DNA from 4 places in the Rhizobium sp. UGM030330-04 genome. Region 3 is predicted to be linked to each of the others. Evidence: predicted binding sites of a transcription regulator. Region 3 holds the regulator's gene; each other region holds the start of a gene.
What was found. Region 3 encodes LexA, which represses DNA repair genes until DNA is damaged. Its sites were predicted from a motif close to TGTTCNNNNTGTGTTCNG; they were not measured.

Region 1 (8,122 bases), on a different contig from region 3:
GAAGGCGGCGCGCTTTCCCTGCTCGACACCCTGCTTTCGCCGCTCGGCTTTGCGGTTGAAAGGATGATTGCAAGCGAGGCGGGAACGCCTGACGTGGAAAACCTCTATGCCCGGCTCGGCTCCGAGGGTCCGCATCTGATGTTTGCGGGCCATACGGATGTCGTCCCCGTGGGTGACGAGGCCGCATGGAGCCATCCACCCTTCTCGGCAGAGATTGCCGGCGGGGAAATGTACGGCCGCGGCGCGGTGGACATGAAGGGCGGTATCGCCTGTTTCGTTGCGGCCATTGCCCGCCATGTCGAAAAACACGGCAAACCGCAGGGCTCCATTTCTTTCCTGATTACCGGCGACGAGGAAGGTCCTTCGATCAACGGCACCTCCAAGCTGCTGGAATGGGCGGCTGCCAAAGGCGAGACATGGGACGCCTGCGTCGTGGGGGAGCCGACCAATCCCGACCAGCTGGGCGACATGATCAAGATCGGCCGCCGCGGATCGCTTTCCGGGCGGATCACGGTCCATGGCGTTCAGGGCCATGCCGCCTATCCGCATCTCGCCGACAACCCCATTCGCGGGCTGCTGCAGCTGACCCAGGCGCTGATGCATCCGCCCTTCGATCACGGCACGGATAACTTCCAGCCATCCAATCTGGAAGTAACGACCTTCGACACCGGCAATGCCGCGACCAATGTCATCCCCGCGCGGGCGACGGCGGCCTTCAACATTCGTTTCAACGACACATGGACAGCCGAAAGCCTGCGAGCGGAAATCATCCGCCGTCTCGATGCAGCCGCGGCCAATGGCGAGCTTCGTCCCGAACGCAGCCCGGTCAAATACGAGATCGTCTGGGCAGACCGCCCGGCGCATGTCTTTTTGACGCGGAACAATTCGCTCATCTCCTCGCTTTCCGGCGCGGTTGAGGCCGTTACCGGCAAGGAGCCGAAACTGTCGACCACCGGCGGCACCTCGGATGCCCGCTTCATCAAGGATTATTGCCCGGTGGTGGAATTCGGTCTCGTCGGACAAACGATGCATATGGTCGATGAGCGTGTGGCGGTTGCCGATCTCGAGACACTGACGCGCATCTACGAAACCTTTATCGAACGATGGTTCGCCCATGCCGACGGCAAGTGAAGTAAGGCTCTATCTGAAAGGTCTGTGGCTTCTGCTGCTCGGCGACCATACCGGCGCGCGTTATCTCGATCTGACCGAGCGTGGCATGGCACGATCCTTCTATTCCGCCCTGTGGTGCCTGCCCGCCATGCTGGTTTCCTGGCTGTGGCTGCGCGCGGCCTTCCTCGCCGGATGTCCACCGGGCACCGGAACCGGGCTGATCTTCTTTTTCCGTCTGGCGATGGTCGAGGCCATCTGCTGGATCGTGCCGCTGCTGCTGATCGGCATGCTGTTATACGCCTTCGGCGCACGGGAGAAATTCGCACCGCTCGTCACCACCATGAACTGGCTGTCGCTGCCGTTTTCCTATGCCTATGCGGTTCTGATCCTGATCGCATTCTTCCTGCCGCCCCTGCAGGGGCTGATCGCCATTCTGTGGCTGGCGCTGCTTCTGTCGCTGGTCTTCGCCTTTTCGCGGATCGTACGGTTTTTCATCCGTGACCAGTCGCTGCTCGTCTCCGCCATCGTCATGACGCTGCTGGTGCCGGGCATGCTTCTGTCGGAGGCGCTGCAGCGCTTTCTCGGCGTTTATCCCACCTGACCTTTGCCGAGAGCTTCAGCGGCCGGAGCGGACGATCTCGCCGTCTTCTTTCACGAATTCCCCGATATCCGGGTTCGGCAGAATTTCCAGCACCACCTCCGAGGGCCGGCAAAGCCGCACACCCCTGGGCGTTACCACGATCGGGCGGTTGAGCAGGACCGGGTGGGCTTCTATGGCGTCAAGCAACGCATCATCCGTTACGGTTTCATCCTGCAGCCCCAACGCCGCATAGGGCGTTCCCTTTTCGCGCAGCAGGGCCCTCAGCGGAACCCCGATGCGCACGGCAAGATCGCGTATCTCGTCTCGCGCAGGCGGTGTTTTCAGATATTCTATCACCACCGGTTCGACGCCGGAGGCCCTGATCATCGCAAGCGTGTTGCGCGAGGTTCCGCAGGCGGGATTATGATAGATCGTCACCGTCATTGCTCATCTCCATGCGCGGGCGTCGAGGCTCGATTACGTCTGGATAATCGACCTGCATGAAATAAAGGCCATCCGGCGGTGCGACGGGGCCGCAGGCCTTGCGGTCCCGCGCTTCCAGCGCGGCTCGCACATCCTCCGGCGTCATTGTCCCTTCGCCTGCGAGTTTCAGCGTACCGGCGAAGGAGCGTATCTGGTTGTGCAGAAAGCTCTGCGCCGTCGCACGGATTTCGATGAGGTCCCCGTTGCGCGTCACATCCAGCCGGTCGAGCGTCCGGATCGGGCTGTTTGCCTGGCAATGGACCGAGCGAAAGGTGGTGAAATCATGCCGACCGACGAGCATCTGCGCGGCGGCATGCATAAGCTCATGGTCCATGTCCTTCGACACCCACCATGCCCGCTTGCGTTCCAGCGCCAGCCGGGCCTTACGGCAAATGATGCGGTAGAGATAGTGACGGCGGATGGCGGAAAAGCGGGCGTCGAAATCCTCCGTCACCGCCGCCGCATCCAGAACAGAGACAGCCTCTTTCGCCATGGCCAGATGCGCGTTCACGGCATTGCGAAGCTTGTAGGGTTCCCAGTCGCGGGAAAGATCGACATGAATGACCTGCCCCACGGCATGCACGCCGGAATCGGTGCGGCCCGCACCGCGAATGGAGACGCTCTCCCCGGTCAGTGACCGGACCGCAGCCTCCAGCGCACCCTGAACCGAGGGGCCATTATCCTGTCTCTGCCAGCCGAAGTAAGGCGTGCCGTCATATTCGACGGTCATGCGGAAGCGTGGCATCAGCCGAGCCTCGTTGTGGCAGGGACCGGCGTGCCACGCACGAAATCGGCAGCAGACATCGGTTTGCCGCCCGCCTTCTGCAGACGGGTAAGCCGCACGGCATCGCTGCCGCAGGCGATCGTCAGGGCGTCATCAAGCACCGCACCCGCTTCCCCCATGCCGCTTGCCAGTTCGGAGGCGAGAACTTTCACCCGCTCCGCCTTGCCGCCGATTTCCATTTCCAGCCATGCGCCTGGGAAAGGCGACAGGCCGCGAATATGGTTGTGCACATCCTGCGCGGGACGGGAAAAATCGATGCGGGTCTCGCCCTTGTCGATCTTCGCGGCGTAAACAACGCCCTCTTCCGCCTGCGTGACGAGAGGCAGGTCGCCGGCTTCCAGCTTGTCCATCGCCTGCCGCATCAATCGCGCGCCTGCCAGCATCAGGCCGTCGTGCAATTCGCCAGCCGTCATATTTTCGTCGATCGCGACCTTTGCGGTTAGCGCGACAGGGCCGGTATCCAGCCCCTTTTCCATTTTCATGACCATCATACCGGTCTCGGCATCACCGGCCATGATCGCCCGCTGGATGGGGGCCGCACCGCGCCAGCGTGGCAGCAGCGAGGCATGGCCGTTATAACAGCCGAGGCGCGTGCCGGAGAGGATCGCTTCCGGCAGCAACAGCCCGTAGGCGACGACAACCGCCACATCCGCATCAAATTCGCGGAACCGCTGGCGATCTTCCTCAGATTTGAAGTTCACGGGCGTCAGCACGGGAAGCCCCAGCAATTCGGCCGCCTGATGCACCGGAGACTTTTGCAGATCGAGACCACGGCGACCGCCGGGACGCGGCGGCTGGGTATAAACGGCCACGACCTCGTGGCCCGCCTCCACCAATGCACGCAGAGTGGGAACGGAAAAATCCGGCGTGCCCATAAAAATGATGCGAAGAGCCATCGTCGCCCCCTGCCCTGTCTTCCGTTCCGGCCCCCAGAGGGGAGGGATCAGATCTTTGCGCGGGCCGCTTTCGTGAATTTCTTGATGACCATGTCGCGCTTGAGCCGCGAAATATGGTCGATGAAGAGAACGCCGTTCAGATGATCGATCTCGTGCTGCAGGCAGGTGGCGAGAAGCCCGTCCGCCTCGACCGTCTGCTGCTTGCCGTCGCGGCCGACATATTGCACCGTGAGCGACGCGGGACGCTCCACCTCGGCGTAATAATCGGGGATGGAGAGGCAGCCTTCCTCATAGGTCGAGACATCGTCCGAGACCTTGAGGATTTCCGGATTGATGAAGACGATCGGGGTCTTTTCCTCGCCTTCACGCGCAACGTCGATCACCAGCATACGGCGCGCCACGCCGATCTGAATGGCGGCGAGGCCGATGCCCGGCGCATCATACATGGTTTCCAGCATGTCGTCGGCAAGGCGCAGCACTTCGGCATCCACCTGTTCGATGGGCTTCGATTGCTGGCGCAGCACGGGATCGGGCAAAATGATAAGCGGTTTGATAGTCATGGCTTCCCATAACGTATCTCTCGCGCCGAGGAAATAAAAAACACGAGGGTGAAAACGGCCTGCGGCATCCGCCTTGCCCGACTCATTTCCGCCGCAGGAATGTTCTTGTTTTGATCTTCCGAATCACAAGAAACCTGCTAGATTTAATCATGAGCATAGATTTCTCCGTTCTCCTCGATCCAGCCCTGCGTGCCGGTTCCGTCGATATCAGTTTCGGCGCGCTGCTCGCGGCTCTGGTTTTCGGTCTGGCAACGATCTGGCTGGTTACGACGAACCGCACGAAAAAAGCGGGTGCCGATGGCGAAATCTCCGATCTCCTGAAAACACAGTCCGAACTGCATGGCCGGATCGCGGCCATGGCGGAAACGCTCGGCACGCGCCAGACCGAGATGAGCCAGACGCTCAACCAGCGCCTCGACGGCATGTCGCAGCGCCTTGGCGAAACCCTGACGGAACAGACCCGGTCGACGCATGAAAATCTGAGCCGCCTGCAGGAGCGTCTTGCCGTCATCGATGCGGCACAGGGCAATATTCAGGATCTGGCGAAGGATGTGGTCGGGCTGCAGGCGATCCTGTCCAACAAGCAGACGCGCGGTGCTTTCGGACAGGCGCGCATGGAGACACTGATTGCCGACGCCCTTCCCGCCGGCGCCTTCCAGCTTCAGCCAACGCTTTCGAACGGCTACCGGCCGGACTGCACCATCAAGATGCCGAACAATGCGCCGCCACTCGTCATCGACGCCAAGTTTCCGCTGGAGGCCTGGAACGCCATCAAGGCGGACGAGACACCGGAAACCAAACGCGCCGCCGTGCAGCAGTTTCGTCGCGATATGGAAGTGCATATTCGCGACGTGGCCGAGAAATACCTCATTCGCGGCGAGACACAGGATACGGCCTTCATCTTCGTGCCGTCCGAATCGATCTTCGCCGATATTCACCAGCATTTCGAATATCTCGTGCAACGCGCCCACCGCGCCCGCGTGGTCATCGTTTCACCATCGCTGCTGATGCTGTCGGTGCAGGTTATCCAGTCCGTACTCAAGGATCAGCGCATGCGCGAGCAGGCGCATCTCATTCAGGGCGAAGTCGCCCTGCTTATGGACGATGTGCGGCGGCTGGACGACCGGACGCGCAAGCTGCAGGCCCATTTCGGGCTGGCGCAGAAGGACATCGACATGATGCTGATTTCCTCCGACAAGGTGCTGGCGCGCGGCCAAAAGATCGAGGGCCTCGATTTTTCGCCAAGCGAAAAGGAGAGCGCACCTGGGGAAATCGAGCAAACGCGACGCTTTGCGGAGAACAGGGCGGGAACGGCCAAGTTGCGGGTGGTTGACGACGAGTGATCGCCTCGGGCAAAGTCGCCGCCTTGCTTGAATTTTATACGGACATGCCCGCCATGATTACTGTTTTCGGCTCCATCAACATGGATCTCGTCGCCACCGCCAAACGCCTGCCCAAGCCCGGTGAAACCGTGACGGGAGAGACCTTCTCCACGGCCGCAGGCGGCAAGGGAGCCAACCAGGCACTGGCCGCACGGCGCGCTGGCGCCACGGTCAAGATGGCGGGGGCTGCGGGTGACGACACCTTTGCCGCACCGGCATTGACGTTGCTGCGCGACGCCGGCACCGATCTCTCATTGGTCAAAACAGCGCCCGGCCCGACGGGAACGGCGGTGATCCTTATCGGTGAAGGCGGGGAAAACATGATCTCGGTCATTCCCGCCGCCAATGGCGAAGTCTCCGCATCCGACGCCGCAAAGGCCGTGGCGGAAATGTCGGCAGGCGACATTTTGATACTGCAGTTCGAGATACCGGCGCCCGCCATCGAAGCGGCGCTGACGACAGCGAAGGCGAAACGCATCACCACCGTCATCAATACTGCGCCGCTGACCGGCGACGGGCCGCGCCTTGCCGGCCTTGCCGATATCGTCATCGCCAACGAAACCGAGTTCGAACTGTTGATCGGCAAGAACGGACTTTCCGCTTCCGAACGGGAAACCGAACTCAAGGCCCTGCATGACAGGACCGGCCAGACATTGATTGTCACGCTTGGTGCGGACGGCGTGATCGCCATGCGCGACGGCAAGGTCTACAAGGCGTCTGGCCTCAAGATCGAGCCGGTCGATACGGTTGGCGCAGGCGATACCTTCTGCGGTTATCTTGCCGCCAGCCTCGATCAGGGAATGGATTTCGAAAAGGCGCTGAAGCGCGCTGCCGTTGCCGGCTCGCTCGCCTGCACCCGCGCGGGTGCCCAGCCCTCCATTCCGCTTGCCGCGGAAGTGGACGCGAATATCTGATATTCGCGCCGCCTGTGACTATCAACTGCGGATGAAGGTGAGATAGGCCGAGCTGCGGCCTTCTTTTTTCGCCTTGTTCTCGTAACGCGTGCCCGGCCAGTTGGCATAGGGCGTGCGCCAGTCGTCAGCGCTTGTCGCCGTCCACTCGAAGCCGCCATGCCGGGCGCAATGCTGCAGCGTCCAGTTGACGTAAGTATCGATATCCGACGCGAAGCAGAACTTGCCACCGGGTTTCAGAACGCGGTGGAAGCGGGCAAGATTGACGTCAGAAACGAAACGGCGCTTCCAGTGCTTCTTCTTCGGCCATGGATCGGGATAGAGAAGGTCGATATGATCGATCGAGCCTTCCGGCAGCCAGTCCAGCAATTGCGTCGCATCATCATCGTAAAGGCGGATATTCATCAGCTCGCCTTCGCGCACGGCCGCGAGCAGCTTGGCCATGGAATTGACGAAGGGCTCGACGCCGATGAAACCCGTTTCAGGGTTTTCGACAGCACGATGGGCAAGATGTTCGCCGCCACCGAAACCGATCTCAAGACGGATCGATTTTACATCCGCGGGAAAGAGAGCGGCAAGATTACGCGGCGGCGCGCTTTCCAGATCGATTTTCAGCAAAGGCAGCAGGTTCTCGATCGTATCGATCTGCTGATTGCGAAGAGGCTTTCCCTTGCGCCTGCCAAAAAACGCTTCCGTTGCGCGCGAGCGCCGCTCTTCCGTCATCTCATACTCTCAAGAACAAATGGTTTTAACCCGCACAGAGCCACATGTGGCGCTGTGCGGGTTATAAAAAGTGCAGACGGTATCTCTCAATCGCCGTCGAATGACAAGGGCGATATCCCGTACATGCATTTTCCGGACGTAAAACCGCTATGCAGCTCTTTACCGGGAATGCTTCAAGCGCTCAAAGCTTCCTTGAGCGGCTTCACCAGATCGAGCTTCTCCCAGGAGAAGGAGCCGTCACGACCGGCCTTGCGGCCGAAGTGGCCATAAGACGAGGTCTTGGCGTAGATCGGCTTGTTGAGATCGAGGTGACGGCGGATACCCGAGGGCGAAAGGTCCATGACCTTGCGGATCGCGCCTTCGACCTGATCTTCGTTGACCTTGCCGGTGCCATGCAGATCGACATAGATCGACAGCGGCTGGGCGATACCGATCGCGTAGGAAATCTGGATGGTGCAACGTTCGGCAAAACCGGCAGCCACGACGTTCTTGGCAAGGTAACGGGCGGCATAGGCGGCGGAACGGTCAACCTTCGTCGTGTCCTTGCCGGAGAATGCGCCGCCGCCATGGGGAGCCGCACCGCCATAGGTGTCGACGATGATCTTGCGGCCGGTCAGGCCGGCATCGCCATCGGGACCGCCAATGACGAACTTGCCCGTCGGGTTGATATACCACTGGCAATCGTCAGCGATC
Region 2 (8,122 bases), on a different contig from region 3:
CTGGGTGGAGCGCGCCGGTCGCTTCCGTTCGCTGGGCGACGGGCAGGTGGATTTCGGTGCGGTCTTCTCGAAAATGGCGGCCAATGATTTCGACGGCTGGGCCGTGGTTGAATGGGAATGCGCGCTGAAGCACCCTGAAGACGGCGCCCGCGACGGGGCGGAATTCGTCAAGGCGCATATCATCCGCGTCACGGACAAAGCCTTTGACGATTTCGCATCTGGCGGCACCGACGATGCGGCCAACCGCCGTATGCTTGGGCTTTGAGAGCATTTCAGGGGAGTTATTATGGCTATTGAAGGAAAGACAACCGACAAGGCGAACAAGCGGATTCGTCTTGGCATGGTCGGTGGCGGCTCGGGCGCATTTATCGGCGGCGTCCATCGTATGGCAGCAAGGCTCGACAATCGCTTCGATCTCGTGGCGGGGGCCCTGTCCTCAACGCCGGAAAAATCCCTCGCCTCCGGCCGTGAGCTGGGGCTCGATCCCGAGCGCTGCTACGGCTCTTTCGAGGAAATGGCCGAAAAAGAGGCTCTTCGCGAAGACGGCATCGAGGCGGTGGCGATCGTCACGCCCAACCATGTGCATTATCCGGCCGCCAAGGCGTTTCTGGAGCGCGGCATCCATGTCATCTGCGACAAGCCGCTGACCTCCAACCTGGAGGACGCCAAAAAGCTGAAGCAGGTGGCCGACAAGGCCGATGCGCTGTTCATCCTGACGCATAATTATACCGGCTATCCGATGGTGCGGCAGGCGCGGGAACTGGTACAGTCCGGTGCACTCGGCACAATCCGTCTGGTGCAGATGGAATATCCGCAGGACTGGCTGACGGAAGCGGTGGAGCAGACCGGTGCGAAACAGGCCGTCTGGCGCACCGATCCGGCGCAATCGGGCGTCGGCGGTTCCACCGGCGATATCGGCACCCATGCCTATAATCTCGGTTGCTTCATTTCCGGTCTGGAAGCGGATGAGCTGGCGGCGGATGTGCACACCTTCGTCGAAGGCCGTCGTCTGGATGACAATGCCCATGTGATGCTGCGCTTTAAACCAAAGGGCGGCAAGCAGGCCGCCAAGGGGCTGCTCTGGTGCAGCCAGGTTGCGGTGGGTCACGAAAACGGGCTGAAGGTTCGTGTTTATGGCGACAAGGCCGGCCTCGAATGGACGCAGGCCGATCCCAATTACCTCTGGTTCACAAGGCTCGGCGAGCCGAAGCAGCTGATCACCCGCGGCGGTGCTGGCGCTGGGGCCGCTGCCGCCCGTGTCACCCGCATTCCGTCCGGCCATCCGGAAGGTTATCTCGAAGCCTTCGCCACCATCTATACCGAGGCGGCGCATGCCATCGAGGCCCGCCGCACCGGCTCGGCGCTGGACAAGGCGGTCATTTACCCGACCGTCGATGACGGCGTTAAAGGTGTCGCCTTCGTCACCGCCTGCATCGAGTCCGGCAAGAAGAACGGCGGCTGGGTGAAGCTGTAAAACGAGGTTGCCGCGTATTCTTCTCCCTGTCGGGGGAGAAGGTGGCCCGAAGGGTCGGATGAAGGGGCAAGCTCTCGGTTTATCGCTGGCCGCGCCCCCTCATCCCGCTGCCGCGGACCTCTCCCCGGCGGGCAGAAGAAACAAGCGGGATGCGCTCGCTCTTTCGTGGACTGGGGTGCAAGACTTATTGATAAGCGCTAGACGATGTCGACTGCGCCCGTTCCGTCACGGGGCAACCGTCCTGAACCTTGGTCCAGGAGGAGACATTGAGCTTCATTTCGCAGCGCGCGAGATAAGAGCCGCCGTCAACCTTCAGGCAGGATGTCTGGCCAAGCTGGAACATGACGCCGCGATTTCGGCATTTGCAATTATGGGCATCCGCCAAAGTTGGAACAAGGGCCATGATCAGGCCAGATATGAGCACTCCAGAACGCATGGCTGAGGCTCCAAAGGATATCCCGTCAGATTACTCCTGTCCGAGGGTATAGTCAAAACGGCTCTCCTCCGTGATGCGCGCACCGGAGGGGCACCAGCCGGCTCGAACGCTCCCGGATTTCACCCGATCAAAATCGCCCTGATATCATTCACATTCGTCAGCGTCGGCCCCGTCACGACAAGATCACCGACGCCTTTGAAAGCCGTGTAGCTGTCGTGGCCTACGAGCGACTGGCGCGGATCGACACCGGCAGCCCGCATACGGGCAAGTGTGTCCGGTGTCACCACCGCGCCCGCCGCATCCTCCACGCCGTCTATTCCGTCGCTGTCGCCGGCAATGGCCCAGATGCCGTCCGCACCCTTCAGCGTCAGCGCGAGGCTCAGCAGGAACTCCGTGTTGCGGCCGCCCTTGCCGGCCGGTCCCTTGCCGATCGTGACCGTGGTTTCGCCGCCGGAAAGCAAAACGGCCGGGCCTTTGACTGGCAGGCCCTTGCGGCTGGCGGAAAGGGCGATGCCGGCCATGACGGCGCCGACATCCCTGGATTCGCCTTCAAGGGAATCGCCGAGGATGAGCGGTGTAAGGCCGAGTTTCACCGCCTCTTCCGCCGCCGCCTGCAGGGCAAGCGAGGGGGCCGCGATCATCCTGACATCCTCATCGATATCGCCGGCCTTCGGTGTCTCCTCGCCTTTTTCCAGCACCCTGCGCACGGTTTCGGGAAGATCGAGTTCATAACGCGAGACGATTTCCCGCACGGTTTCAATGTCGCTTGGATCGGCAACCGTCGGGCCGGAGGCGATCTCGGAGGGGTCGTCTCCGGGCACGTCGGAAATCAGCAGTGAAACAACCTTGGCCGGCTTGGCGGCCAGCGCCAGCCGTCCGCCCTTGATGCGGGAGAGGTGCTTGCGCACGGCGTTCATTTCCGAAATCGTTGCACCGCTGGCCAAGAGGGCACGGTTGACGGCCATCTTGTCGGCAAGCGTCATGCCTTCGGCGGGGGCGACCATCAGCGCCGAACCGCCGCCGGAAATCAGCGCGATCACCATGTCCTCGGCGGTCAGGCCTTCAACGGCGGCGAGAATACGTTTTGCCGCCTCAGCACTTTTGTCATCGGGCACGGGATGCGAAGCCTCGATGATCTCGATACGGCCGGCCGGAACGGCATGGCCATAACGGGTCACCACCACACCGGAGAGATCGACATCCGCCCAGGCCTTGTCGAGCGCTGCGGCCATGGCAGCCGAGGCCTTGCCCGCCCCCACCACCACGCAGCGGCCTTTGGGCGGGGAGGGAAGGTGGTGTTGCAGCACCTTTGCCGGATCGGCGCTTGCGACTGCCGCCATGAAAATCCGGTTGAGGGCGTCTGTGGCGCGGCTGTCATTCCATGCTGTCATCGGTTCATACTCCAATCCAGAGCGCGCCAAGTGCCAAAAGGGCGGGCAGCGCCTGAATGAACAGGATCTTCATGGTATTGGCGGTAACGGCACCGAAAATACCGGCCACCAGAACGCAGGTGAGGAAGAAGACCTTGAAGCTCAGCCCGGTATCGCCCTGCATGAGCCCATAGATCAGCCCGGCTGCCAGAAACCCGTTATAAAGTCCCTGATTGGCGGCCAGCACTTTCGTCTGCCGCGCGAAATCCGCCGAAAGACCGAAGGCCCTGCGGCCGGCGGGCTTTTCCCACAGCAGCATTTCCAGAATGACGATGTAAATATGGATGGCCGCAACCACGGCAATCAGAATGCTGGCGATCATCGGCGGTTTCCTCCAAAACCCTGATGTCCGTGGCGCATCGGTTCTCGTGAGAAGAACGGCAGCGAGCGGACAATTCCGTTTTAACGGCGGGACGAAGCGCTGCAAGGGCTTAATCCTCTCTTCCCGTGCAAACTGTTGATGAGCGGCAGCCTGTTGCTTGACTCTTCGCTGAAATAGGAACAAAACAAGAACAATAAAGATGAATAACCGGAATTGAAACCTGTCATGCCATGCAAAAGCGCGCGGATCAGTTGCTCGTTGTCGAAGAGCTGCGTGAAAGGCTGGAAAGGATCGGTAACGGTCCTGAGCGGCTGCACGAGAGCTTGCCTTTCGGCGTGGATGCCATCGACCATCACCTGCCGGGAGGCGGGCTGAAGCTCGGTTGCCTGCATGAGGTGAGCGGCGGCGGCAATGGCGCTGCCGATGGGGCAGCGGCAGCGCTGTTTGCTGCCGGTGTGGCGGCACGGCTTTCCGGCAAGGTTTTATGGTGTGTCACCCGGCGGGATCTGTTCATGCCGGGTCTGACACAGGCCGGCCTGTCGCAGAACCGGCTCATCATCGTTGAATGCCGCGATGAGAAAGGCGTGCTCGACTGTTTCGAGGAGGGCTTGCGTTGCAATGGTTTCGGCGCGGTGATGGGTGAAGTGGCGAAACTGCCGATGACCGCCTCGCGGCGGCTGCAGCTGGCGGCGGAAACCTCTGGGGTTACCGGCATCGTCATCCGCCGCTTCCGGCGTCAAGCCGATGCGGCGCTGTTCGGTGAGCCGACGGCGGCGGTGACCCGCTGGCGCATCTCCGTGCGGCCTTCATCCCCCCTGCCGGTGCCGGGGGTGGGCAGGCCGCGCTGGTTTCTCGAACTTTTGCGATGTCGCGGCGGCGAAAGTGCCGAATTTGAAGTGGAAGCCTGTGATGCAAAGGGTCGTCTCGCTCTACCTGCCGACATGGCCGACGGATCGTTTCCGGCGTCTTTTGGGGCAGAACGCGCCGCCGGTTGAAAAGCCGCTAGTCATGATCGGCCGTCAGGGCAGCCGCCGGCTGGTGCTGGCGCTCGACAAGGCGGCAAAGGCGGCGGGCATCCGCCCCGGCACGCCGGTCAGCAAGGCGCAGGCGCTGGTGCCGGGTCTTCTCGTTGAAGATCTGGATGCGGCTGGTGATGCCCGCGCCCTGCAGCAGCTGGCCTTTCATTTCCTGCGCATCTATGCCCCGATTGTCGCCGCCGACCCACCCGACGGGCTGGTGCTGGACACGACGGGTGCGGACCATCTGCATGGTAATGAGACGCTGATGCTGAGCGGCATGGTCAACCGCCTGCATGCCGCCGGCTTTGCCGCCCGCGCCGCCGTTGCCGATAGCTGGGGTGCGGCCCATGCGCTGGCGCGGTTTAGCCCTGAGGTAATCAGCATCGTGCCGCCGGGCGGGCAGCGCGCGGCGATCAGCGGCTTGCCGCTTGCTACGCTCAGGCTGGAGGAGCGTATCGTTTCCGGGCTGAAGGTGCTCGGTTTCCGCAGCATCGGCGAGCTTGCCGAAGCTCCGCGCGCGCCGCTGACCCTGCGTTTCGGCCCAGAACTCGTCCGCCGTCTTTCGCAGGCGCTCGGGGAGATCGGCGAACCCATCGAACCGGTGCGGGTGGCTGATCTGGTGGAGGTGCGGCGCGCCTTTCCCGAACCCATCGCGGCGGCGGAAACGATTGCCCGTTATAGCCAAAAGCTGGTTGCCGAACTTTGCGTCGCGCTGGAAAAGCGCGGCCTCGGCGCGCGCCGGGTCGATCTGGTGCTGCACCGGGTTGATAGCGGTCTGCAGGCCATACGGGCCGGCACGTCCAGACCGGTGCGCGATGTCAAACAGCTTGTCCGGCTTTTGACCGACCGTATCGACACCATCGATCCCGGCTTCGGCATCGAGATGATGGTTTTGACCGCCACCCATGCCGAGCCGCTTGTCGCCGCGCAGGCCCGTTCCTCGCTTCTGGAGGAAGGCCGTGCGGAAATCGCCGATACGGTCGATGTCATCCTCAATCGCGGCCACCGGGTCTATCGTTATGCGGCGGTGGCAAGCGATGTGCCGGAACGCTCCCTTACTTCAGTTGCGGCGCTTGCGCCTGATGATACGCTCGGCTGGCCCGGCCACTGGCCGCGTCCGGTCAGGCTTTTTGCAAGGCCTGAACCCATCGAGACGCTGGCGCTGTTGCCCGACCATCCGCCGCGTTATTTCCTCTGGAAAGGCGTGCGCCATAACGTGCGGCGCGCCGATGGGCCGGAACGGGTGTTCGGCGAATGGTGGAAACGCGACCGGGAAAAGGCCGCCGTGCGCGATTATTTCATGGTGGAAAACGAAGGTGGCGAGCGCTTCTGGATTTTCCGCTCCGGTGATGGCGAACATGCCGAGACGGGTTCGCAGGGCTGGTTCATTCACGGGGTCTTCGCATGAATACGCCCCGTTATGCCGAGCTGCAGGTGACCACGCATTTTTCCTTCCTGCGGGGTGCAAGCTCCTGCGAGGAGCTTTTCGAACAGGCCAAAAATCTCGGCATCGAGGCGCTGGGTATCGTGGACCGCAACAGTCTTGCGGGCATTCCCCGCGCTTACGAAGCCGCCCATAATCATGGCATCCGCCTCATCATCGGTTGCCGGCTCGATCTGGATGACGATCTTTCCGTGCTCGCCTATCCCATGGATCGCCCGGCTTACGGGCGGCTTTGCCGGCTGCTTTCCATCGGCAAGAAAAGGGGCGGCAAGGGCAAATGCCGGCTGGCTTGGGACGATCTCGTTGCCTATGGCGAAGGCCTGATTGTGGTGCTGCTCGCTGACCTCGCGGATGATCTTTGCGCACTTCGCCTGCGGCGGCTCAAAGCCGCCTTTGCCGACAGGGCCTATATGGCACTCAGCCTCAGAAGACGCCCCAACGACCAGATGCGGCTTTTCGAGCTATCAGAGATGGCGCAGGTCGCAGGTGTGCCGACTGTTGTCACCAATGACGTGCTCTTTCATGTGCCCGAGCGGCGAATGCTACAGGATGTCGTCACTTGCATAAGGCACAATTGCACCATCGATGAGGCCGGTTTCCGCCGCGAACGCCACGCCGACCGCTATATGAAGCCGCCGGAAGAGATGCACCGGCTGTTTGCCCGTTATCCTGAAGCGCTTTCCCGTAGCCTTGAAATTGCGAAACGCTGCAAATTTTCGCTGAAGGAACTGGTCTATCAATATCCCGAGGAGCGTAGCCTGCCGGGACTGACGGCGCAGCAGGCGCTGGAGAAGATGGTCTGGGAAGCGGTGCCGGGGCGGTATCCGAAGGGTTTGCCCGAGAAGGTGGAAAAGGCGTTGCATCATGAGCTGGCGGTTGTCGGCAGGCTGCAATATGCCTCTTATTTCCTGACTGTGAATGCCATTGTCCGTTATGCGCGTTCAAAAGATATTCTATGTCAGGGGCGTGGTTCGGCGGCCAATTCGGTTATCTGTTTTGTGCTTGGCATCACCGCCATCGATCCCGCTCTTTTCAGCAATCTCGTCTTTGAACGTTTCGTTTCCGAGAACCGGGGAGAACCGCCGGATATCGACGTGGATTTTGAACACCAGCGGCGCGAAGAGGTCATTCAGTGGGTCTATGACACCTACGGCCGTGACAAGGCCGCACTCTGCTCTGTCGTTACCCGTTATCGCGGGCGTGGGGCGCTCCGCGATGTCGGCAAGGTTCTGGGCCTGCCGGAAGACCTGACCAAGCTTCTGTCTTCGCAGGTCTGGCGCTGGAGCGAGGGGGTGGGTGAAAAGCAGGTGCAGGAACTGAACCTCAATATGGAGGATCGCCGCCTGAAGCTTGCCTTCGAACTTGCCAATCAGCTTGTCGGCACACCGCGCCATCACAGCCAGCATCCGGGCGGCTTTGTTCTGACCCATGACCGGCTGGACGAGCTGGTGCCGATCGAACCCGCCGCCATGGACGATCGCCAGATCATCGAATGGGACAAGGACGATATCGATGTCGTGAAGTTCATGAAGATGGATTGCCTGGCGCTTGGCATGCTCTCCTGCATGAAGCGCGGCTTCGACATGCTGGAGGCACGCACGGGAGAGAAATACGATCTCGCCGCCATGCCGCCGGATGACGGGCCTACCTATGCCATGATCCAGAAGGCCGATACGCTCGGCACGTTCCAGATTGAAAGCCGGGCGCAGATGTCGATGCTGCCGCGCCTGAGGCCGAAGGAGTTTTACGACCTCGTCATTCAGGTTGCCATCGTTCGCCCCGGCCCCATTCAGGGCGATATGGTGCATCCCTATCTACGCCGCCGGCAGGGAAAGGAGCCGGTCCTTTTTCCGAAAAAAGAACTTGAAAGCGTCCTGGGAAAGACGATGGGTGTTCCGCTGTTTCAGGAGCAGGCGATGCGGATCGCCATGGATTGCGCCGGTTTCACCGCGGATGAAGCGGACCAGCTGCGCCGGGCCATGGCGACTTTCAAGAAT
Region 3 (8,122 bases):
CCGGTCAGTTCGGCCATGACGCCGCGGGCGCTCATGCCGAGTGCGAGCATATGGCCGTGGTCGCGGTAAGCGGTGATGACCTGATCACCTTCCTTCTGCGACATCTGCATGCCGACGACGACAGCTTCCTGACCGATATAGAGGTGACAGAAACCACCGATGAAGCCCATGCCATAAAGCTGGCCGGCCTTTTCTTCGAAACGGCGGATCAGAAGCATTTCACGATAAGCGTGAAGCTCTTCTTCCTTCGAGAAGTCCGGGCTGTTCTTGCCGGTGAATTCGGTTGCGGACTTTGCCGTTGTCTTGCGGCCGGATACGGTCGCTGGTTTTCGCGGCGCCATTCATCCCTCCCTGAGTTGCCGTTTGAATGGATAGAGTGGCGCGTACCATATGCAAGAAAATGCCATGCAGCAATGCTTTAAACGCATGGCACATATTCACGCTAAGATGCTGTGAATAAATCACAAATGTTAAATTAACCTGATTTCGGTTAATTAGAAATATGTGTTCATGATGACGATTTCGTCCGTACGCGACATATTCAGCTGGTAACGGGAAATCTCATCGATCATGTCCCGCTCCAGCGAACCGTCACTCAACAATTCCACCTGCCGTTCCAGTGCCGTGCGCGCCTGCGTCAGCTTTGCAAGCTCCGCAGTGCGGGCAAGACGCTGCCGCTCCAGCCGCTCCGTCGCCTGAAGGCCGAAGTCGCCATGGATGGAATGATACCCGAAATAGGAAAGAAAAGCGATCGTGATGGCCGGAACGATCAAACGGCCGAATCGTCTCTTTTTATGATGTCTGGTCCACATGCCGCAGAGAAGCCTTAAAACGCATAACGTGAGTCTGAAGACTAAGCCGGATTGTTTAACTATCCGTTGACCTTAAATTCCAATCGGCAAATGGGCATGAAAAAGCCCGCCGGGAGGCGGGCTTAGAACGGTGACGACGCCAGAAGAAACCTCGTCATGCCGGACTTGATCCGGCATCCAGCCACGGCGCGTCTGCGCCGTGAAAGAGTCTCCCGCGATCAAGGACTTGATCACGCTGGACCCCGGATCAAGTCCGGGGTGACGGAGTGCGGATGATACCGCTCACCCCTGAAATGAGCCCGCCAAAGCGGCGGGCTGCATCGTAAAACCAGACGCGAATTATCCGCGCAGAATGGAACGGCCAGCGTAGGCAGCCTGCGGACCCAGCATTTCCTCGATGCGGATCAGCTGGTTGTATTTCGCGAGCCGGTCGGAACGGGCGAGCGAACCGGTCTTGATCTGACCGCAGTTCGTGGCAACCGCGAGGTCGGCGATGGTGGAATCTTCCGTTTCGCCCGAACGGTGCGACATGACGGCGGTGTAGCCGGCCTTGTGCGCCGTTTCGACTGCGTCCAGCGTTTCAGAAAGCGAACCGATCTGGTTGACCTTGACGAGGATGGAGTTTGCGACACCCATCTTGATACCATCGCGAAGGCGAGCGGAGTTGGTGACGAAGAGGTCGTCGCCGACCAGCTGGCACTTATTGCCGATCAGATCGGTGAGCGCCTTCCAGCCGTCCCAGTCGTCTTCAGCCATGCCGTCTTCGATGGAGATGATCGGGTACTTGGCAACGAGCTCCGCGAGGTATTCAGCCATTGCGCCGGATTCCAGCGTACGGCCTTCACCTTCGAGAACGTATTTGCCGTTCTTGAAGAATTCGGTCGATGCACAGTCGAGGCCGACATACATGTCCTCGCCCGGACGATAGCCAGCCTTTTCGATCGACTTCATGATGAAATCGAGCGCTGCCGGCGCGCTTTCGAGACCCGGTGCGAAACCGCCCTCATCACCGACATTGGTGTTGTGGCCCTGAGCGGACAGTTCTTTCTTCAGCGTATGGAACACTTCAGAACCCATGCGCACGGCTTCGCGGATGTTCTCCGCGCCGACCGGCAGGATCATGAATTCCTGAAAGTCGATCGGGTTGTCGGCATGGGCGCCGCCATTGATGATGTTCATCATCGGAACCGGCAGCAGATGCGCGTTCGGGCCGCCGACATAACGGTAAAGCGGCAGGCCGGAAGCTTCAGCCGCAGCCTTGGCGACGGCAAGCGATACACCGAGAATGGCGTTGGCGCCAATACGCGACTTGTTCGGCGTACCGTCAAGCGCGATCATCGTCTGGTCGATCTGGATCTGGTTCTCGGCATCGAAACCGCCGATGGCGTCGAAGATTTCCGTATTGACGGCTTCGACTGCCTTTTCCACGCCCTTGCCGAGATAACGCTTGCCGCCATCGCGCAGCTCAACCGCTTCATGCGCACCGGTGGAGGCGCCCGAAGGAACGGCGGCGCGGCCCATGGAGCCGTCTTCGAGATAAACATCGACTTCAACGGTCGGGTTGCCGCGGCTGTCGAGGATTTCGCGCGCGATGATATCGGTAATGGCAGTCATGGTCTCTCCCTTGGGAATGGAACAGATATTTTCCGTCGCCTGTCTTAGACGATGGCGAAGAAATTACAATGACGGCGGGCGGCAGAAACGGAGCGCCCGCCATTTAAAATCGATTGGCACGAACCGCGCCGGTTCTTCAGGCTTTGGTGATGGTGTCGAAGGCCAGGAGCTTTTCGAGCAGTTTCGGCATGTCCTTCAGGTGAACCATGTTGGGACCGTCGGAAGGCGCATTGTCCGGGTCCTCATGGGTCTCGATGAAGAGGCCGGCCACGCCGACGGCCACGGCCGCGCGCGCCAGCGTCTCGACGAATTCGCGCTGGCCACCGGTGGAACCGCCCTGCCCGCCCGGCTGCTGCACGGAATGGGTGGCGTCGAAGACAACGGGCGCACCCAGCGAGGCCATGATCGGCAGCGAGCGCATGTCGGAGACCAGCGTATTATAACCGAAGGAGGCGCCGCGCTCGCACAGAAGCACATTCGGATTACCGCTGTCGTTCAGCTTGGCCAGAACATTCTTCATGTCCCAGGGGGCCAGAAACTGACCCTTCTTGACATTGATGACGCGGCCGGTTTTCGCGGCGGCAACGAGAAGATCGGTCTGACGGCTGAGAAAGGCCGGGATCTGCAGCACATCCACCACTTCGGAAACGATGGCGCATTGCTCTTCGGTGTGAATGTCGGTCAGGACAGGAAAACCGAACTCCTTCTTGAGATCGGCGAAGACCTGCATGGCGTTCTCAAGGCCGATGCCGCGCTTGCCGGAAAGCGAGGTACGGTTCGCCTTGTCGAAGGAGGATTTATAGACAAGCCCGATTCCAAGTTTGTCACAAAGCTCCTTCAGGACGCCGGCGATCATGAATGCATGTTCGCGGCTTTCCATCTGGCACGGGCCGGCAATCAGCGAAAAGCGCTCGCTGTTGGAGAAAGAAACTTTGCTGGCGCCGTCGCCGGCGGTGACTTTGAGATTGTTCGTAACGCTCATTATTTTTCCTCGAAGGCGAAGGCAACGCCCTGGCCGGGTGCTGCGGGCACCACCAGACGGCCGCCCGTTTCCATGCAGAACACGCCATTAGCAGCAAGCGCCGCCGCTGTCACGGCAAGATCGCCGACGGAAAGGACGATGCCCGCGCCGCGCAGTCCAGCATCACCCTGCCCGGCAACATTCAGCGCATATCCATTGAAGACTGGCTTCTCAGTCAATCTTATGCACGCATTGCCGGTTGCGAAAACCACATCACCGTCCGGTGATATTTTGCCGCCGCAGCCAAAAACCGTCTCTATCAGGCGTGCGGCATTCGGATCATCACCGACAAACAAGACGATCTCGCTGAGACCGGACACACCATTGGCATGGCGCTCCAGCGCCGAGCGGTCGCCCGGCAAGGCCTGCAGCCGCTGGCAGCTGAACAGGAAGAAATCCTCAGCGGAACCGCTCGCAGCAAAAGCCAGCCGGAAGGCTGCCTCGCTCTGCGAACCGTCCGGCATTTTGACCGGACGCGAAAATTCAAAGACATTACCGGCCGTCAGGCCGGAGGCCACGAATCGGTCGTGATCCCCAAGGGCGTCTTCGGTTGCAGCGACGAGAGCGGAAAAACCCTCCCCTCCGACGTGTTTCCGAAAGGCATGATCCCGCCCGGTGAAGACATCTCCTCTGCCAATCGAGGCGTTATATTTAGCCGGGTCAGCAATTGCGAGCGGCTCCAGATAGGTGCCGTCGGAGAAAAAAACACAGGCATTGTGTGTGCCGAACGGATGGAGAGCCGCCGGCGCGACCGTAAACCCAAGGTTTGCAAGGCGATTGGCGGCGACGTCGAGACGCTCGACGGGCAGTACGAGATGGTCGACGCGATAGGGTTTCGTCATTTTCCTGCTTCCTGCTGTCGGGTCCGGCAAGGCGACACCGGAACAGTCCCAGCGGCAGAAAAGCACAATTGCGTGCTTTCAGGCAAATCATCAAAACAACAGATGGCAGCTTCACGAAATTTTAGGGGATTGCGGAACACATATGGAACATATAGTGTTCGTTCTGTATTTGTTTCGCGATCTCCACTACGATTCTCAAGGGTGTTTTCCTCATGCTCACGCGCAAACAGCAGGAATTGCTTCTCTTCATTCATGAACGAATGAAAGAGTCCGGCGTGCCGCCCTCCTTCGATGAAATGAAGGACGCACTCGATCTTGCCTCCAAATCCGGCATCCACCGGCTGATCACCGCCCTCGAAGAGCGCGGATTCATTCGCCGGCTACCGAATAGGGCGCGAGCGCTGGAAGTGATCAAGTTGCCTGAGGCCTATACGCCGGGTGCGCGGCCGCAGCGCGGCTTTTCACCGAGCGTCATCGAAGGCAGTCTCGGCAAGCCAAAAGCGCCGGAACCGGCCCCTGCCCCCAAGGCGCCCGCCAACGATCTCGGCGGCGCCGTTACCGTGCCGGTCATGGGCCGTATTGCCGCCGGCGTTCCGATTTCCGCCATCCAGAACAATACCCATGATGTGGCCGTACCGGTGGACATGCTGGGCTCGGGCGAACATTACGCTCTCGAGGTCAAGGGCGATTCGATGATCGAGGCCGGCATTTTCGATGGTGACACCGTCATCATCCGCAATGGCAATACCGCCAGCCCCGGCGATATTGTCGTGGCGCTGGTGGATGACGAGGAAGCGACGCTGAAGCGCTTCCGCCGCAAGGGCGCCTCCATCGCGCTGGAAGCGGCCAATCCTGCCTATGAGACCCGCATATTCGGGCCGGACCGGGTGAAAATTCAGGGCAAACTGGTCGGACTGATCCGCCGTTACCATTGATCCGTACAGGCCGCCATCTTCTCGGGGCGAACATCGCCCTGGTGAAGAGACATCCATTGAGGATGGCGGCAATTTCGCTCGTTGGCTGACTATGCGGAAACCGGGCTGACACATTCATCCCGGGAGCAGTTTCATTCCGTACCGCTGAGCATCGGTTGCGGTCTTCATATGATATTGCGGCTTCGATTTTAGCCCGGCCTGTTGCGTTCCGTGCGTCATCCGCATGGAATTTCGGTAACGCTGCGAGGTATCCGGCCTGCGTGATGGGCTTGACGCCCATCCGTCACTTGAATGCTGACATTGATCGTTGAGCAGCCCGCCGCCACTCATCAAAGGCGTTTATGGGTGCCATGGATTATTTTCGATATTCCGCAGCGCTCCGACAGGTATAGAAATGCGCGTCATATCCGGGAGACAAGCCATGTATGATCTTTATATCGCCAACAAGAACTATTCCTCATGGTCGCTGCGGCCGTGGGTCCTGATGCGCACGCTCGGTATCGCCTTCGATGAGAAACTCGTTCCGTTCGGCGAAGGCGTCGCCTTTTCCAACTTTTCGCCGACGGGCAAGGTGCCCTGCCTTGTCGACGAGGGAGTGACGATATGGGAATCGCTGTCGATCGCCGAATATCTGGCGGAAAGACATCAGGGTATCTGGGCGAGCGACAAGCAGGCCCGGGCATGGTCGCGTTCGGCTGCGAGCGAAATGCATGCCGGCTTTTCCTCGCTGCGCAATCTCTATCCGATGTCGGTCGGCATTCGGGTCAAGCCGAAAGGCGGCGATGCCGGGCTTGCGGCCGATATCAAGCGCATCGATACGCTGTGGAGCGAAGGGCTGACAAAATTCGGCGGCCCCTACCTTGCCGGTCAGAAATTCACGGCGGTGGACGCTTTCTTTTGCCCTGTCGCATTCCGTTTCCAGACCTACGGTGCCGATCTTTCACCGGGCGCGAAAACCTATTGCGACCGGCTGCTCGCCCTGCCCGCCATGCGCGAATGGTATGAGGCCGGATTGAAGGAAATCTGGCGCGATACGGCGCATGAAGAGGAGATCGGCGGTATTGGCGAGTTGACTGCCGATCTTCGCCTGAAGGCCTGAGGACCTGTGCTGGCGATGGTCACTGCGACGTCGCCAGCAACTGCCGGACCTTTTCGGGTACATCGTGCTCGAAACGGCCGCTCTTCCAGTCATAATAGCGGTGTTCGCTCCACGGCCTGTCCGCCCCTGCGATGGCTGCGCGCAGCCTTCCGACCACCGCGGACTGCTCGCTGCCCGCAAAGTTCATTTCCACCGAACCGATACGCCGCAGAATATCACGGTTGAGCAGCAACGCTCCCGAGCGGCACTGCGAAAACGAGGTTCTGCGGGAAACAACGACTATATCGGCGATGTCGCAGGCTTTTCCGGCAAACCGGCCGTCCTCAAGAACGACGATCCATTCGCCGCTGCCCGCCCGCGCCACGCACCATATGCCTCTCATGCAGGTGAAGACACCCGGCTCGGCATCTTTCAGGGCCGCCGTCATCTGCCGTGCAACGGTGCTCAGCTCCTGCGAGGTCAGTTTCGGCCTTGCAGCGAAAGCCACACGGGTCGGTGCCGTCCCGGTTTTGACGATGGCCGGCGGCACGGGCTGTTCCGGTAAGAGCAATGCTCTTTGCCACTGGCCATAAACGAAACCCTGCGGCCGTGTCTTTGTTGTATAGACCTTGCCATCCTCCAGCAGCGCGACCAGTTCACCGTCCTCGTGAATGAGCAGGTCCGGCGCATCGCGATAGGCCATGGTCGCCGATAGCCCGAAAGCGACGAGCAGAACCGGGATGCCAAGCAGGGCCAGCCGGCTGCGCAGCAATGTCAGCAGCAGGAAACCGGAGGAAGCAAGACCGATGAACCAGCCATGCGGCCGACCTGTCGCAGCGCTGCCACCCCAGGACGCGACCTCCCCCGCAACCTCGATGACAAGCGCCATGCCATATCCCATAACCTTCAGGAACGGGGCATCGAGCCCGAAAGGCATCAGCAGCATGGCGACGAGACCGAAAGGCATGACGACCAGCGACATCAGCGGCATGGCGGCCAGATTGGCGAACAGTCCATAGGTGGTGACACGGTGGAAATGTTCGGCCGAATAGATCGCTGTCGAAAGCCCGCCAATCAGCGATGTGACGATGACGCCACCGATGATGGCCCCTGCCGTTTCCCCTGCCCTCATCCATGCCGGTCTGCGACCGATCGACAGCCGCTCGTGATCGCTGCGCCGGAGGCTCCACCAGGCATAGGCGGATACCAGCGCGATGGTCGCGGCAAAGGACATCTGAAAACTCGGCCCCATGATTTCCGAAGGTGAAAGCGCAAGAATGACCAAGGCGGAAAGCGCGACATTCCGGAGGCTGAGCGAGGGTTGATCGAAAAGGACAGCGATCAGCATCACCGACATCATCAGCCAGGCGCGTTCGGCAGAGACGGCAAAACCGGAAATCAGATAATAGGCGAGCGTCATCAGGAGAGCGGCGAAAGCCGAAATCTTCTTCACGGGCCAGCGCTGCGCAAAGGCGGGAAACAGGCTGAAACCCAGCCGAAGGCCGACGAAGAAGATGCCGGCGGCCAGCGCCATGTTGAGCCCGGATATGGCGACGATATGCGCAAGGCCGGAAAGCCTCAGCGCTTCCATGGTTCCGGCCGATATGGCCTGTCTCTCATCGGTGACTATGGAGGCGGCAAAAGCGCCGGCATCGCCGCCAATCGTGCCGCGGATGCGTTCGGCAATGGCGCTGCGAAGGCCATAAAGGCGCATATCGGCCCATTCGAGCAAACCTGTCGCAGCCGCAACATCACTTTTCGGTGACATTATCATCCGGGGCGGCTTGTAGAAAAATCCCGTCGCGCCCACGCCTTTGAAG
Region 4 (8,122 bases), on a different contig from region 3:
AACCAGGTTGCCGTTCCGCAGACGGAAGCGCCGCCGATGACGAAGGAAGAACTGGACAAGGCCAAGGCGGTTGCCAAGGACCCGTCCAAGACCGCCGATACCGTCATTCTGCCGGTCGACAAGGGCGCGGCCGTTCTCGACAGCGACAAGGAAGTGGAACGCTCCGGCAACAATCAGGCCCGTGAGCAACGCCGTCGCGAGCGCGAACAGGCTGGTGACGTGAAGGTTCCGACCTCCGACGCCGAGGCGCAGCGCGCCGGTGCCGCCGAAGGCAAGACCCCGCCGCCGCCCGTGAAAATGGAGGCGATCACCTCCCAGCAGGGCGAGCGCATTGACCGCCGTCCGCAATATGAGCGGCCGGAAGGCGTGCGCGAATGGCAGCCACGTGAGGGCCGCCCGCGTGACCGGGATCGTGATCGCGATGCGCCGATCATCCTGCAATTCGGCGACCGTGTCGTGGTGCGTGGCGATGACAACCAGCGCTTCATCCGTGATGGTGGCGAGCCCTATTACGAGCGTCTGCCGGGCGGTCGCGTCCGCGAAACCGTGGAGCGCCGTGACGGCACGCAGGTGGTGACGATCCGCAATCGTTATGGCGACGTGATCCAGCGCTCGCGCATCGACGATCGCGGCCGGGAATATGTGCTGTTCTACGCACCGGAACTGATGGACGATCCGGACCGCGATTATGTCTATCGTGATCCGGGCCTCGACCTGCCGCCGATGCGTCTGCGCATCCCCGTCCGCGACTACATCATCGATACCTCGAGCGATCCGGACCGCGATTATTACCGCTTCCTGGAGCAGCCGCCGGTCGAGCCGGTGGAGCGGGTCTATTCGCTGGACGAAGTGCGGTATTCGGCCCGTATCCGCGACAAGGTGCGCCGTATCGACCTCGATACGATCACCTTTGCCACCGGCAGCGCCGAAATTCCGATGGCGCAGGCCCGTTCGCTGCGCAAGGTGGCTGACGCGATCAACAAGGCGCTGGAAAAGAACCCGGCCGAAACCTTCCTGATCGAAGGCCATACCGATGCCGTGGGTTCTGATGAAAGCAACCTCGTTCTTTCCGACGAGCGCGCCGCTTCCGTTGCCAACGTGCTGACCGATGTCTACGGCATCCCGCCGGAAAACCTCGCGACGCAGGGCTATGGCGAGCGTTACCTGAAGGTCCAGACACTCGGCCCGGAGCAGCAGAACCGCCGCGTCACGATCCGCCGTGTCACGCCGCTGGTGAAGCCGGTCGCGCAGAACTGATTGGGTTCTGGCAGGAAAACAAAGGCCCGGAGAGCGCAAGCTTTCCGGGCTTTTTTGTTGATTACTATGTCCCCAGCGCCGAGGCGTTTGACGAAGTTGGATCATCCGCAATCCGTCACCCCGGATCTAGTCCGGCACGACAGATGAGAGGTTTTCGAACCCTACCATCGCCCACAAACTTGAGGATGATCCCAACCTCGGCGGTTAGTCCAGCGCCACGGCGATTTCCGCCGCCAGCCGCGCATTGTTGCGCACCAGCGCGATATTGGTCTCCAGGCTGCGGCCGTCCGTCAAGCGGAAGATATCGCCGAGCAGATAGGGTGTGACCGCCTTGCCGGTGACTTCGTCGCGCTCGGCATGGGAGATGGCGCGGTTGATGTAGATTTCCATCTCCTCGCGCGGGATTTCGTCTTCTTCCGGCACGGGATTGGCAATCAGCATGCCGCCCTCGATGCCGAGCTGTTCGCGGGTCGCCTGGAAATTGGCGATCGCCGCCGGGCTGTTCAGCGAGAGCGGGCTCGGCAGGCCGGAGGAGCGCGACCAGAAGGCCGGGAATTCTTCAGAACCGAAGGTGACAACAGGCACGCCATTGGTTTCGAGAACTTCCAGCGTCTTTGGAATGTCGAGGATTGCCTTGGCGCCGGCGCAGACGACGATCACGCCCGTCCTGGCCAGCTCGGTCAGATCGGCGGAGATGTCGAAGGTCTCTTCCGCGCCTTTGTGCACCCCGCCGATGCCGCCGGTGGCGAAAACGCGGATGCCGGCGCGGGCGGCGGCGATCATGGTGGCGGCAACCGTGGTGGCGCCCGTGCGGCGCTCGGCGATCGCGAAGGCGATATCGGCGCGCGAGACCTTCATGGCATCGGTGGTCTGGGCGAGCGCCTCAAGCTGGTCTTTCTCAAGGCCGATATGCAGGGTGCCATGAATGACGGCGATGGTGGCCGGAACCGCACCCTGATCGCGGATGATCTGCTCGACGCTTTCCGCCATCTCGATATTGCCGGGATAGGGCATGCCATGGGTGATGATGGTCGATTCAAGGGCGACGATCGGCGCGCCGCGCTGCTTGGCGGCGGCGACTTCCTGGGAATAGACGATGGGAAGGAGCGGGGAGATGGGGCGGGTCATTTCGTTTGTTCCAATTTACACAAGCGGGTTCATGCCAGCATTTCGGCCTGGGGAACAAGCCCCAACATGGCTTCGACACTGTCTTTTGATAGGTCCTGGGAGGTGGCGAAGGGCGATTGCACGGTGATGGCGGCGGCAGCCGCACCCTGCCTCAAGGCTTCCGCAATCGTCTTTCCCTCGGCGATGGCGGCAAGGTAACCGGAAGCCATGGCGTCACCCGCGCCGGTCACGTCCTTTACATCATGGATGAGGGGCGGGTGGAGGATCGCCGTTTCGGTCTCGCTGAAGGCCACCACTTCGCTGGCGCCACGGGTGACGACGCCGCCGGCAAGCCCGGCCCTGCGCAGAATGCCTGGCCACTCGCGGACGTCAGCCGCCGTCTCGCCGGTCAGGGCGCGGGCCTCCGCCTCGTTCATGAAGAGAATGTCGATATCGCCGAGCGCCTCCTTCAGCTTCACCGCCTTGGCGGGCGAAATGGCGATGGCCGCGAGCGGCTTTTCGCAGGCGCGGGCGACAAGGCCGAGCGCCTTCAGCGTGTCATCGGGCAGATTGGCGTCGCAGAGCAGGATATCGCTCGCCGTGATCGCCTCGCGCACGGCACGCACCTTCAGGCGGCGGGGGGTGAAAAGCTTGTAGAGGTCCATATCGGCCAGTGCGATGACCAGATTGCCATCGCGCTCCAGAATGGCGGTGTAGCTTGGTGTGCGGCGGTCGAGGAAGGTGAACGGCGTATCCTCCACGCCCGCCTGCCTTGCGGCCTCCGCCACCGCTTCGCCGGTCACGTCGCCGCCGCGCGGGGCGATGATGCGGACATGAAAACCGAGTCGGGAAAGATTGCGCGCGGCGTTGAAACCGCCGCCGCCGGCCTCTTCCATCCACGAGCCGGGATTGCTGGCACCCGGCGCCGTCTCGGTCTCGATCATGCCGCGCCGGTCGATATGCGCGCCGCCCAGAACGAGTATTTTCTTCACGCTTGCGTTTCCCTCTTTCGCGCATGGAAAGGCCGGACGATTCGGGCCTCACCGCGGGTCGATCACTTTTGCGCCGGTCCGGCCGTCACGATTGGAACCGGAAAAAACAAAAGTAGAACAAACCACTTATCGCTATTTGTTTTCAATATGCTGGCTTAGCCTTGCGAAATGAGAACAAATAGAGTACATACCATTTCCATACTGCTTCATTGCCTGTGCGGCTTCAATAACCTAAAGGTGGTTCGGATGGCACAAAATTCTTTGCGTCTCGTAGAGGATAAATCGGTGGATAAAAGCAAGGCACTGGAAGCGGCGCTCTCCCAGATCGAACGGTCGTTCGGCAAGGGATCGATCATGAAGCTCGGTTCCAATGAAAACGTGGTTGAGGTGGAGACCGTTTCGACGGGATCGCTCAGCCTGGATATCGCGCTCGGCATCGGCGGCCTGCCGAAGGGGCGCATCATTGAAATTTACGGTCCGGAAAGCTCGGGTAAGACGACGCTGGCGTTGCAGACCATTGCGGAAGCCCAGAAGAAGGGCGGCATCTGCGCCTTCGTCGACGCCGAACATGCGCTCGATCCGGTTTACGCCCGCAAGCTCGGCGTGGATCTGCAGGGCCTTCTGATCTCGCAGCCGGATACGGGCGAGCAGGCGCTGGAAATCACCGATACGCTGGTGCGTTCCGGCGCGGTTGACGTGCTGGTCGTCGACTCCGTTGCGGCGTTGACGCCACGGGCGGAAATCGAAGGCGAAATGGGCGACAGCCTGCCGGGCCTTCAAGCGCGTTTGATGAGCCAGGCGCTGCGCAAGCTGACCGCGTCGATCTCCAAGTCGAAGTGCATGGTGATCTTCATCAACCAGATCCGCATGAAGATCGGCGTCATGTTCGGTTCGCCGGAAACGACGACGGGTGGTAACGCGCTGAAGTTTTATGCCTCCGTTCGTCTCGACATCCGTCGTATCGGCTCCGTCAAGGAGCGCGAAGAGGTTGTCGGCAACCAGACTCGCGTCAAGGTCGTCAAGAACAAGATGGCCCCGCCCTTCAAGCAGGTGGAATTCGACATCATGTATGGCGAAGGCGTTTCCAAGACCGGTGAGCTGGTCGATCTCGGCGTGAAGGCCGGTATCGTCGAAAAATCCGGTGCCTGGTTCTCCTATAACAGCCAGCGTCTGGGGCAGGGGCGTGAAAACGCCAAGACCTTCCTGCGCGACAATCCGGAAACGGCCAATGAGATCGAGCTGGCGCTGCGCCAGAATGCCGGTCTGATCGCTGACCGCTTCCTGCAGAATGGCGGCCCGGAAGCCGGTGATGGCGACGGCGACGAAGGCTGACCCTGTCCCTGAAACGAGCCCGATGCTGAAAGTCGGGCCTGCATTTCCAGACGGAACGGTTGATGAAAATGGGCCTTGCGACTTGCCTCGCACGGCCCTTTTTGTTTGCCGATGCGTCTCCGCGGGCCGGCATGGCTGGACAGGGCACTATGCGGACGATAAAAGCCAGTGATTTTGCAATATAGCCATCATTTCCGATGGCGATGATGGACTCCAGCTGTGAGCGGTGTGTGGGCATGAGCGGTGTGAATGAAATTCGGTCGACCTTTCTCGACTACTTCAAGAAGAACGGACACGAGATCGTGCCCTCCAGCCCGCTGGTGCCGCGCAACGATCCCACACTGATGTTCACCAATGCCGGCATGGTGCAGTTCAAGAACGTCTTCACCGGTCTTGAAAGCCGTCCTTACTCCACGGCCGCCTCGGCGCAGAAATGCGTGCGTGCCGGCGGCAAGCATAACGACCTCGACAATGTCGGTTATACCGCCCGTCACCACACCTTCTTCGAAATGCTCGGCAATTTCTCCTTCGGCGATTATTTCAAGGAAGAGGCGATCACCCATGCCTGGAACCTGATCACCAAGGAATTCGGCATCGACCGCAACCGCCTGCTGGTCACGGTCTATCACACCGACGACGAGGCCTTTAACCTCTGGAAGAAGATCGCCGGTTTCTCCGACGACCGCATCATCCGCATTCCGACCAGCGACAATTTCTGGGCGATGGGCGATACCGGTCCCTGCGGCCCCTGTTCGGAAATCTTCTACGATCACGGCGATCATATCTGGGGCGGCCCGCCCGGTTCGCCGGAAGAGGACGGCGACCGTTTCATCGAAATCTGGAACCTCGTCTTCATGCAATATGAGCAGCTGACGAAAGAAGAGCGCATCGACCTGCCGCGTCCGTCGATCGATACCGGCATGGGTCTCGAGCGCATTTCGGCGCTGCTGCAGGGCAAGCACGACAATTACGATACGGACCTGTTCCGTGCGCTGATAGCTGCTTCCGTGGAAGCGACCGGCGTTCCGGCCGAAGGCGAAAAGCGTGCCAGCCACCGCGTCATCGCCGATCATCTGCGTTCGTCCGCCTTCCTGATTGCCGATGGCGTTCTGCCGTCGAACGAAGGTCGCGGTTATGTCCTGCGCCGCATCATGCGCCGCGCCATGCGCCATGCCGAACTTCTCGGCGCGCGCGAGCCGCTGATCTACAAGCTGCTGCCGGCGCTGGTGCAGCAGATGGGCCGTGCCTATCCGGAACTGGTCCGCGCCGAGGCGCTGATTTCCGAGACGCTGAAGCTTGAGGAAACCCGTTTCCGCAAGACGCTGGAACGCGGCCTGTCGCTGCTCTCCGATGCCACCTCGACCCTGCACAAGGGCGACATGCTGGATGGCGAGACTGCCTTCAAGCTTTACGACACCTATGGCTTCCCGCTCGACCTGACGCAGGATGCGCTGCGCGCCCGCGAAATCGGCGTCGATATTTCCGGCTTCACCGATGCGATGGAGCGCCAGAAGGCGGAAGCCCGTTCGCACTGGGCCGGTTCCGGCGACAAGGCGACCGAAACCGTCTGGTTCGAGCTGAAGGAGAAGCTCGGCGCGAGTGAGTTCCTCGGTTACGACACCGAAACCGCCGAAGGCGTCATCCAGGCAATCGTCAAGGATGGCAAGGCTGTCGACAGCGCTGCCGATGGTGAGACCGTGCAGGTCGTCGTCAACCAGACGCCGTTTTACGGCGAGTCCGGTGGCCAGATGGGCGACACCGGCGTGATCTCCGGCGACAATGGCGCCTTTGCCGTTTCCGATACCCAGAAGAAGGGCGAAGGTCTCTTCGTGCATCTGGGCACGGTATCCAGGGGCGGCCTCAAGGTTGGCGATGCCGTTCAGCTGACGGTCGATCACGGTCGCCGCTCGCGTCTGCGCGCCAACCATTCCGCCACCCATCTGCTGCATGAGGCGCTGCGTGAGGTGCTTGGCACCCATGTGGCACAGAAGGGTTCGCTGGTTGCGCCCGAGCGCCTGCGTTTCGACGTATCGCATCCGAAGCCGATGTCGGCCGAGGAGCTGAAGGTTGTCGAGGATATGGCAAACGAGATCGTGCTGCAGAACTCGCCTGTTGTCACCCGCCTGATGAGCGTCGATGACGCCATTGCCGAGGGCGCCATGGCGCTGTTCGGCGAAAAATATGGTGACGAGGTTCGTGTTGTCTCGATGGGCACGGGTCTGCATGGCGCGAAAGCCAACCGTCCCTATTCCGTGGAACTGTGCGGCGGCACGCATGTGGCCGCCACCGGCCAGATCGGCCTTATCCGCATTCTCGGCGAAAGCGCCGTTGGTGCAGGTGTGCGCCGTCTCGAGGCCGTGACCGGGCAGGGCGCGCTTGCCTATCTCGCCGAGCAGGATGAGCGGGTGAAGGCGCTGGCGTCTTCGCTGAAGGTACAGCCGGGCGATGTTCTGTCGCGCGTCGAGGGTCTGCTCGACGAGCGCAAGAAGCTGGAGCGCGAGCTTGCGGATGCGCGCAGGAAGCTCGCCATGGGCGGCGGTTCATCGGATGCCGGCGCAAGCGACGTCAAGCAGGTCGCAGGTGTCAATTTCCTCGCGAAATCGCTGTCGGGCATCGATGCCAAGGACCTGAAGGGTCTTGCCGATGAGGCGAAGGCCAATCTCGGTTCCGGCGTCGTGCTGCTGATCGCCGTTTCCGAAGACGGCAAGGCAAGCGCTGTTGCAGCCGTAACCGAAGATCTGACGGCCCGTTTCAGCGCCGTCGATATCGTCCGTACCGCTTCCGCAGCCCTTGGCGGCAAGGGCGGTGGCGGTCGCCCGGATATGGCGCAGGCCGGTGGCCCGGATGGCGCCAGGGCGCAGGAGGCCATCGAAGCGGTGGCCGCGGCACTGGCCGCATGATCCGGAACAATTCATGAAGGCGGGGTTTTACCCCGCCTTTTTGTTTTGACCTTCAAAGGCAAAAACGAAAGGCGCGGATGGCCGGGCGCCGGGGACATGAAAGGGAGAATGTGATGCGCTTTGTAAATCCCATCCCTTTCGTGCGCGATATAAACCGGTCCAGGGCGTTTTATCGTGACAGGCTTGGGCTGACGATATTGGAGGATTTCGGGAACTTCGTCCTCTTTGAAACCGGCTTTGCAATCCATGAGGGGCGGTCGCTTGAGGAAACGATCTGGCGGACCTCGCCGGATACGCAGGAAGCCTATGGCAGACGCAACATGCTGCTTTATTTCGAACATGCGGATGTGGACGCGGCTTTTCGAAATATCGGGCCGCATGTGGAGCTTATCCATCCGCTGGAGCGGCAGTCCTGGGGCCAGAGAGTATTTCGTTTTTACGATCCGGACGGGCATGCGATAGAGGTCGGAGAGCCGCTCGGCCAGCCCGGTGAATGACCCGTCGCGAAAATCGACCCGATGGGTGATTTCCGGA

Region 1: N434_RS01440 (DNA recombination protein RmuC) is a predicted target of LexA. The motif match lies at 4,514-4,531, and genes of this name have one in related genera.
Region 2: N434_RS22190 (ImuA family protein) is a predicted target of LexA. The motif match lies at 3,838-3,855, and genes of this name have one in related genera.
Region 4: recA (recombinase RecA) is a predicted target of LexA. The motif match lies at 3,459-3,476, and genes of this name have one in related genera.

The regions. Positions count from the first base shown of each region.
Region 1 is NZ_QKML01000001.1:286,374-294,495, forward strand. Features, by position in the region: gene dapE (succinyl-diaminopimelate desuccinylase) at 1-1,131, shown strand, start outside; gene N434_RS01415 (hypothetical protein) at 1,115-1,711, shown strand; gene arsC (arsenate reductase (glutaredoxin)) at 1,727-2,134, opposite strand; gene truA (tRNA pseudouridine(38-40) synthase TruA) at 2,112-2,918, opposite strand; gene fmt (methionyl-tRNA formyltransferase) at 2,918-3,853, opposite strand; gene def (peptide deformylase) at 3,901-4,413, opposite strand; gene N434_RS01440 (DNA recombination protein RmuC) at 4,563-5,756, shown strand; gene N434_RS01445 (ribokinase) at 5,810-6,709, shown strand; gene trmB (tRNA (guanosine(46)-N7)-methyltransferase TrmB) at 6,731-7,429, opposite strand; gene metK (methionine adenosyltransferase) at 7,603-8,122, opposite strand, start outside.
Region 2 is NZ_QKML01000016.1:109,280-117,401, forward strand. Features, by position in the region: gene N434_RS22165 (sugar phosphate isomerase/epimerase family protein) at 1-265, shown strand, start outside; gene N434_RS22170 (Gfo/Idh/MocA family protein) at 287-1,474, shown strand; gene N434_RS22175 (hypothetical protein) at 1,659-1,910, opposite strand; gene N434_RS22180 (glycerate kinase type-2 family protein) at 2,030-3,301, opposite strand; gene N434_RS22185 (DUF1304 domain-containing protein) at 3,306-3,662, opposite strand; gene N434_RS22190 (ImuA family protein) at 3,893-4,657, shown strand; gene N434_RS22195 (Y-family DNA polymerase) at 4,572-6,089, shown strand; gene N434_RS22200 (error-prone DNA polymerase) at 6,086-8,122, shown strand, end outside.
Region 3 is NZ_QKML01000012.1:77,918-86,039, forward strand. Features, by position in the region: gene pdhA (pyruvate dehydrogenase (acetyl-transferring) E1 component subunit alpha) at 1-341, opposite strand, end outside; gene N434_RS18425 (FtsB family cell division protein) at 495-812, opposite strand; gene eno (phosphopyruvate hydratase) at 1,152-2,426, opposite strand; gene kdsA (3-deoxy-8-phosphooctulonate synthase) at 2,563-3,408, opposite strand; gene N434_RS18440 (VOC family protein) at 3,408-4,289, opposite strand; gene lexA (transcriptional repressor LexA) at 4,502-5,224, shown strand; gene N434_RS18450 (glutathione S-transferase family protein) at 5,646-6,323, shown strand; gene N434_RS18455 (ComEC/Rec2 family competence protein) at 6,343-8,122, opposite strand, start outside.
Region 4 is NZ_QKML01000004.1:58,552-66,673, forward strand. Features, by position in the region: gene N434_RS07275 (OmpA family protein) at 1-1,257, shown strand, start outside; gene N434_RS07280 (pseudouridine-5'-phosphate glycosidase) at 1,462-2,385, opposite strand; gene N434_RS07285 (carbohydrate kinase family protein) at 2,415-3,356, opposite strand; gene recA (recombinase RecA) at 3,603-4,688, shown strand; gene alaS (alanine--tRNA ligase) at 4,925-7,588, shown strand; gene N434_RS07300 (VOC family protein) at 7,702-8,085, shown strand.